Linked DNA regions of Sinorhizobium fredii NGR234. The protein of the gene in region 1 interacts with the protein of each later gene in a pairwise test. Links are inferred from orthologs where the notes say so. Each region holds a gene or a part of one and is shown on either strand. Other genes may lie near its edges. The genes, in order: NGR_RS26770 and NGR_RS15825.

What was found.
Region 2: the proteins of NGR_RS26770 (region 1) and NGR_RS15825 interact in binary tests that used the Escherichia coli proteins (3 or more experiments, as listed by UniProt). The link is inferred for Sinorhizobium fredii NGR234 from one-to-one orthologs.

Annotation. Positions count from the first base shown.
Region 1 is NC_012587.1:3,285,561-3,289,373, forward strand. What follows is about bases 52-3,552. They hold NGR_RS26770 (2-oxoglutarate dehydrogenase E1 component), read right to left. Parts: upstream 3,249-3,552; coding sequence 252-3,248; downstream 52-251. Other genes in these bases: odhB (2-oxoglutarate dehydrogenase complex dihydrolipoyllysine-residue succinyltransferase), read right to left, coding at 52-190; sucD (succinate--CoA ligase subunit alpha), read right to left, coding at 3,483-3,552. Outside these bases: more of odhB, read right to left, coding at 1-51; more of sucD, read right to left, coding at 3,553-3,813. UniProt on the Escherichia coli protein: E1 component of the 2-oxoglutarate dehydrogenase (OGDH) complex which catalyzes the decarboxylation of 2-oxoglutarate, the first step in the conversion of 2-oxoglutarate to succinyl-CoA and CO(2).
Region 2 is NC_012587.1:965,651-968,958, forward strand. Bases 299-3,294 are described here. They hold NGR_RS15825 (ABC-F family ATP-binding cassette domain-containing protein), read right to left. Parts: upstream 2,744-3,294; coding sequence 854-2,743; downstream 299-853. Other genes in these bases: NGR_RS15820 (GNAT family N-acetyltransferase), read left to right, coding at 299-797; NGR_RS15830 (hypothetical protein), read left to right, coding at 3,063-3,294. Also shown: more of NGR_RS15820, read left to right, coding at 1-298; more of NGR_RS15830, read left to right, coding at 3,295-3,308. UniProt on the Escherichia coli protein: Genetic data indicate it may be involved in ribosome assembly or function.

The DNA.
Region 1 (3,813 bases):
CCGCCTGCGCGACGATTTCGCTGAGCGTACCGGCGGCCGGCGCCGGCACTTCGATCGTCACCTTGTCGGTCTCGAGCTCGAGAAGCGGCTCGTCGGCCTTGATCGCATCGCCGACCTTCTTGAACCAGGTCCCGACGGTCGCTTCGCTGACGGACTCGCCGAGGGTAGGAACGCGGATTTCAGTTGCCATGATTTAAGTTCCGTTGATCAGATAGCTGTTTCTGTCGATTGGCAGGCGGCGAGGGGCTCGATCAGCCCCCCAGCGCGTCCTCGAGGAAGGCGTTGAGCTGCGCCATGTGCTTGGACATCAGCCCCGTTGCCGGCGAAGCGGCGGCCGGACGGCCGGTGTAGCGCACCCGCTGATACTTGGCGTCGATATGGGCGAGGACCCATTCGAGATAGGGGTCGATGAACGACCATGCGCCCATGTTCTTCGGCTCTTCCTGGCACCAGACCATCTCCGCATGGCGGAAGCGGCTGAGCTCGTTGATGAGCGCCTTGGCCGGGAACGGATAGAGCTGCTCGACGCGCAGCAGATAGATGTCGTCGATGCCGCGCTTCTCGCGCTCTTCGAGAAGGTCGTAATAGACCTTGCCCGTGCACAGCACGACGCGACGGATCTTCGAATCCTTCTGCAGCTTGATCGGGCCGTCCTTGATGACTTCCGCATCGTCCCACAACAGGCGGTGGAAGGAGCTCTCGCCGGCCATCTCGGAAAGGCTGGAGATCGCCCGCTTGTGGCGCAGCAGCGACTTCGGCGTCATCAGGATCAGCGGCTTGCGGAAGTCGCGCTTCACCTGGCGGCGCAGGATGTGGAAGTAGTTCGCCGGCGTCGTGACGTTGGCGACCTGCATGTTGTCTTCCGCGCAAAGCTGCAAGAAGCGCTCGAGGCGGGCCGAGGAATGCTCCGGTCCCTGGCCCTCATAGCCGTGCGGCAGCAGGCAGACGAGGCCCGACATGCGCAGCCACTTGCGTTCGCCCGACGAGATGAACTGGTCGAAGACCACCTGGGCGCCGTTGGCAAAGTCGCCGAACTGGGCTTCCCAGAGCGTCAGCGCATTCGGGCGAGCCAGCGAGTAGCCGTATTCGAAGCCGAGCACCGCCTCTTCCGAGAGCATCGAATTGATGACCTCGTAGCGCGCCTGGGTCGGCGACAGATTGGCGAGCGGGATGTAGCGCTCCTCGCTCTGCTGGTCGTAGAGGACCGAGTGGCGCTGCGAGAACGTGCCGCGCTCGCAATCCTGGCCCGACAGGCGGATCTTCGTGCCCTCGGTGACGAGGGTCCCGAAGGCGAGCGCTTCCGCCATCGCCCAGTCGATCCCCTCGCCGGTCTGGATCATGTTGGCGCGGTTTTCCATGAAGCGCTGGATGGTGCGATGCGCGCTGAAACCGCTCGGGATTTCAGAGAGCTTGCGGCCGATTTCCTTGAGCTGCTTCATCGGCACGGAAGTCCGGCCACGGCGCTGCTCGTCCTGATTGTCGGCGGTGCGCAGGCCCGACCATACACCGTCGAGCCAGTCAGCCTTGTTCGGCTTGTAGGACTGGCCGGCCTCGAATTCCTGCTCGAGATGGGCGCGCCAGTCGGCTTTCATCTTCTCCACATCGCCCTCGTTCATCAGACCTTCTGCGACGAGGCGTTGCGAATAGACCTGCACGACGGTCTTGTGGGCGCGGATGGCCTTGTACATCTTCGGCTGCGTGAACGCCGGTTCGTCGCCCTCGTTGTGACCGAAGCGGCGGTAGCAGAACATGTCTACGACGACCGGCTTGTGGAACTTCATCCGGAACTCGGTCGCGACCTTGGCCGCATAGACGACGGCTTCCGGGTCATCGCCGTTCACGTGGAAGATCGGCGCTTCGATCATCTTCGCCACGTCCGAAGGATAGGGCGAGGACCGGGAGAAGGCCGGGTTCGTGGTAAAGCCGATCTGGTTGTTGATGATGAAATGCACGGTACCGGCAACGCGGTGGCCACGCAGACCGGAGAGACCGAGGATTTCCGAGATGACGCCCTGGCCGGCGAAGGCCGCGTCGCCGTGCAGCAGAAGCGGCATGACCTTGACGCGTTCGCGCAGCGGAATGATGTCGCCCTCGAACACGGTCGCCATCTGGTCCTGCTTGGCCCGCGCCTTGCCCATGACGACCGGGTTGACGATCTCGAGATGCGAGGGGTTCGCCGTCAGCGACAGGTGCACCTTGTTGCCGTCGAATTCGCGGTCGGAGGAGGCGCCGAGGTGGTACTTGACGTCGCCCGAGCCTTCCACGTCGTCCGGCGCATAGGAGCCGCCCTTGAACTCGTGGAAGATGGCGCGGTGCGGCTTGGCCATGACCTGGGAGAGCACGTTGAGACGGCCGCGATGGGCCATGCCGAGAACGATCTCCTTGAGGCCGAGCTGGCCGCCGCGCTTGATGAGCTGCTCGAGCGCCGGAATGAGCGACTCGCCGCCGTCGAGGCCAAAGCGCTTGGTGCCCTTGTACTTGACGTCGATGAACTGCTCGAAGCCTTCCGCCTCGATCAGCTTCTGCAGGATTGCCCGCTTGCCCTCGGGGGTGAATTCGACGCCCTTGTCCGGTCCCTCGATCCGCTCCTGGATCCAGGCCTTCTCCTCCGGATTGGACATGTGCATGAATTCGACGCCCATCGTCGAGCAATAGGTCCGCTCGAGGATCTCGACCATCTCGCGCACGGTGCCGTATTGGAGCCCGAGCACGTTGTCGAGGAAGATCCTGCGGTCGTAATCCTTCTCTTCGAAGCCGTAGGTCTTCGGGGAAAGCTCGTCATAGTCCTCGACCGGATCGGCAAGGCCGAGCGGGTCGAGCTTGGCATGCAGGTGGCCGCGCATGCGATAGGCGCGGATCATCATGATGGCGCGGACGGAATCGCGCGTCGACTGATGAACCTCGGCCTCGCTGACCGGAACGCCGGTCGCGGCGGCCGCTTCCTCGGCCTTCGCCTTGACCTTCTTCTCGACGATCTTTTCGACCGTGCCCCAGTCTCCATCGAGCGCGGAGACGAGTTCGCCATTGGCGGCGATCGGCCAGTTCTTCTTCTTCCAGGAGGCCCCCTTGGCCGCCTTCACCACATCTTCGGGCCTGTCGGCAAGCGCCTTGAAGAAGGACTGCCATTCGGCCGAAACGGACGACGCATCCGCTTCATAGCGCGCATAGAGCTGCTCGATATAGGCGGCGTTGGCGCCGTCCAGAAACGAAGTGAGCTGGAATTGCTCGTTGGCCTCTTGCCTTGTCATGGTCTCTCGCGGACTCGGGTCCGCCTCCTGACTTTACGTTGGATGCCGGGTATCCCGGTCGTTCATGTTCGTTCGGCGCGCCGGCGCCTGCTGTTCCTACGGCACCGCGCAGCGAAAGGACGCGCCGGGGTCGCCGTGGCACCAAGTTGCCGCGCGTCCTGATCTTCAATCAGGAAACTCGCGGCAGGCAGGTTGTCCGGGCCGGATCGGCCGGCCCGGACAAATGGTTTGAGATCAGCCCTTGAGGACTTCGACCAGCGTCTTGCCGAGACGAGCCGGCGACGGCGACACGCGGATGCCTGCCTGCTCCATCGCAGCGATCTTGGATTCCGCATCGCCCTTGCCGCCGGAAACGACGGCGCCGGCGTGACCCATGGTGCGGCCCTTCGGCGCCGTACGGCCCGCGATGAAGCCGGCCATCGGCTTCTTGCGGCCCTTCTTGGCCTCGTCGATGAGGAACTGCGCCGCATCCTCTTCGGCCGAGCCGCCGATTTCGCCGATCATGATGATCGAGGTCGTGGCCTCGTCCGCCAGGAACATCTCCAGCACGTCGATGAACTCGGTG
Region 2 (3,308 bases), 2.3 Mb from region 1 along the record:
TCATCGACTGGGCGGCGAGGGAGGGATGGAATCCCGGTCTTGAAGACGCCAATGCGTTCTGGTCCGCCGATCCGGAAGGCTATTGGGTTGCGACCGAAGAGGAAAACCTGGCGGCAGCCATCTCCCTTGTGCGCTACGGCAGCCAGTATGCCTTTCTCGGCCTTTATATCGCCGATCCGGCCTTTCGGGGCAGGGGTATCGGCTTTGCTCTCTGGAAGCAGGCCATCGCCAGCGCGGACGGCCGTGTCATCGGCCTCGACGGGGTGGTGGCCCAGCAGGACAACTATCGAAAGTCGGGCTTTGTCTGGTCGCACGCGAACGTCCGCTATGGCGCGGCCGTCGATGTGTCAGAGCCGCCGGGCACCCAGCTCGTCGACGCGGCCCCGGTGCACCTCGCGGCCCTGACCGATTATGACCGCCGCTTCAATCCGGCCCGCCGCGACGCCTTTCTGCACGAATGGACGAAGCAGTTGCCGACACGCCGAAGCGTCCTTCTCTTAAGGGACGGCGCGATCACCGGCTATGGGACGATTCGCGCCTGCCGCGAAGGCTTCAAGATCGGCCCGCTGTTTGCCGACAACGAGACAGGTGCCGACGTCATTTTCCGAAAGCTGGCGGCAGGCGCGACAGGGGCGCGGATCTATCTCGACATTCCCGAGCCGAATGCCTCGGCGCGGGCGCTTTGCGACCGCTACAACATGAAGCCGGTGTTCGAGACGGCGCGGATGTACAGGGGACTGGCGCCGGACCTGCCGCTTGCGCGGATTTACGGAATCACCACGTTCGAACTCGGCTGATTTCGCCGTGAACCATCCGCCGTCTCCTGAAGGAGACGCCGAAGCGCGCCTGCCAGCTAGCTCGCCATCGCATCTTCGTATTCGGCCGAGAGTTCGAGCCATCGCTCTTCGGCTTCAGCGAGCTTCGCGGCAGCGTCGGACCGTTCCTTTGCCCGTTGTGCTGCCTTCGCCGGCGCTTTTTCATAGAGAGCCGGATCGGCCAGTTCGGCATCGAGGGCCTGAATCAGTTTCTCCAGTTTTCCCGTCAAGGATTCGATCTCGTTGATCTTTTTCCGGAGCGGCGCCAGCGACGCGCGCCTGTCGGCATTGGCCTTGCGCTGGTCCGCCTTCGAGAGCGCCTCGTCCGAGCCGTTCGTCCTGGGCTTGTCGTCTTTGGCCTTGGGGCCGCCGACGATCACGCTTCGATAGTCTTCGAGGTCGCCATCGTAGCTCGTCACCGTTCCGTCCCGCACCAGCCATAGCCGGTCGGCGGTCGCTTCGATGAGGTGCCGATCATGCGAGATCAGGATGACGGCGCCGGAATAGTCGTTGAGGGCGGTGATCAGCGCGTTGCGGCTGTCGATGTCGAGATGGTTGGTCGGCTCGTCGAGGATCAGCAGGTTCGGTTGATCGAAAGCGGCGAGCCCCATCAAGAGCCGCGCCTTCTCGCCGCCGGAGAGGTCCTTTGCGGGGGTGTCCATCTTCTCCGTCGAGAGGCCCATCTGCGCGACGCGCGAGCGGACCTTCGCTTCCGGCGCATCCGGCATGCGCCGCCGCACGTGCTCCACGGCGCTCTGCGTCGGGATCAGATCGTCGAGCTGATGCTGGGCGAAGAAGCCGGTCTTCAGGCCTGGCGCGATCCGCGCTTCGCCGGCTTCGGCCCGGAGGCGTCCCGAAATGAATTTCGCGAAGGTCGACTTGCCGTTGCCGTTCGAGCCGAGCAGCGCGATGCGGTCGTCCGCGTCGATGCGCAGGTTGAGCCTCTTGAGGATCGGCTTGCCCGGCTCGTATCCGACCGCGCCGCCCTGGATGGCGACGATCGGCGAGGCCACCTGCTTCTCCGGATCGGGGAAGGAGAAGCCCTGGACGTGGTCCTCGATGACCGCCGCGACGGTGCCCATGCGTTCGAGCGCCTTGATGCGGCTTTGGGCCTGGCGGGCCTTCGTCGCCTTCGCCCTGAAGCGGTCGATGAAACTCTGCAGATGCTTGCGGGCCGCTTCGTTCTTGGCTTTCGCCTTCATCTGCAACTCGTCGGCTTCCGCCTTCTGCCGCTCGAACTGGTCATAGGAGCCGCGATAGAAAGTGAGCTTCTTCTGGTCCAGGTGAACGATCGCGTTGACGGCCGTGTTCAAGAGGTCGCGGTCGTGGCTGATGATGATGACCGTATGCGGATAGCGGCGGATGTAATCCTCCAGCCACAGGGTTCCTTCGAGATCGAGATAGTTGGTCGGTTCGTCGAGGAGCAGCAGATCCGGCTCGGAAAACAGCACGGCTGCAAGCGCAACGCGCATGCGCCAGCCGCCGGAGAAGGAGGAGGCTGGACGCTGCTGCGCCTCGTGATCGAAGCCGAGGCCGGCGAGAATGCTGGCCGCCCGCGCTTCCGCCGAGTGGGCGCTGATATCGGCAAGCCGCGTCTGGATGTCGGCGATACGGTGCGGGTCGGTGGCGGTTTCGGCTTCGGAGAGAAGGGCGGCGCGTTCCTTGTCGGCCTTCAGCACGATCTCGATAAGCGGCTCTTCGGTGCCCGGCGCCTCCTGGGCTACCTGGCCGATCCGCGCGTTCTTCGGCAGGGAGACGCTGCCGGCCTCGGCGGCGAGTTCGCCGGTGATGATCCGGAAGAGCGTCGATTTGCCGGCGCCGTTGCGCCCGACAAGGCCGGCCTTCGTGCCGGCCGGAAGCGTCACGGAAGCGCTATCGATGAGAAGACGGCCCGCGACGCGGGCAGAAAGGCCGGTGATCTGGATCATTGCGGCCTTTTGCCCGGACTCTTCAGCGAAGGCAAGGGTCGCAGGTGGAGCCTGCGGCTCCCCATAAGGCCGGAGCCGACGGTTTCAAGAGCTTATTGTTATCAATTCCTGGACGACGTGTTCCGATAATCAATACTTCCAAACCTCATCATGAGGCCCCACATCTATCGGCGAAGAGCGGCAGGAACTGCTCTTCCGATCATCCGGGTCGGATCGAATGCCATCGGCAAGGCCGCCGCGTTCGAAAAGACTGATCCGATCGCAGGTGGTCGCGACCAACCCATCGTTCAAGAGAACGACCTGATCAGGAGTGTTGAACATGAGAAATGCAGTCCACACCGCTCTCGCCGCCGCCCTTGTCGCCACTGCTGTTCTGGGTGGCGCCTCCGCTGCCTTTGCCGGCGGCAGCTATTACGAAGGCATCAGCGACAAGCCGCTGTTTACGGAACGCGCTCCGAAGGCCGGCGACGAGGCCGCGGTTCGCCGCGCGAACGGTTCCCTCGACCGTACCTCAACCGGATCCGTCTCCGACTACGCCGTTCAGCCGAAGCTGGTCCGCGGCGGA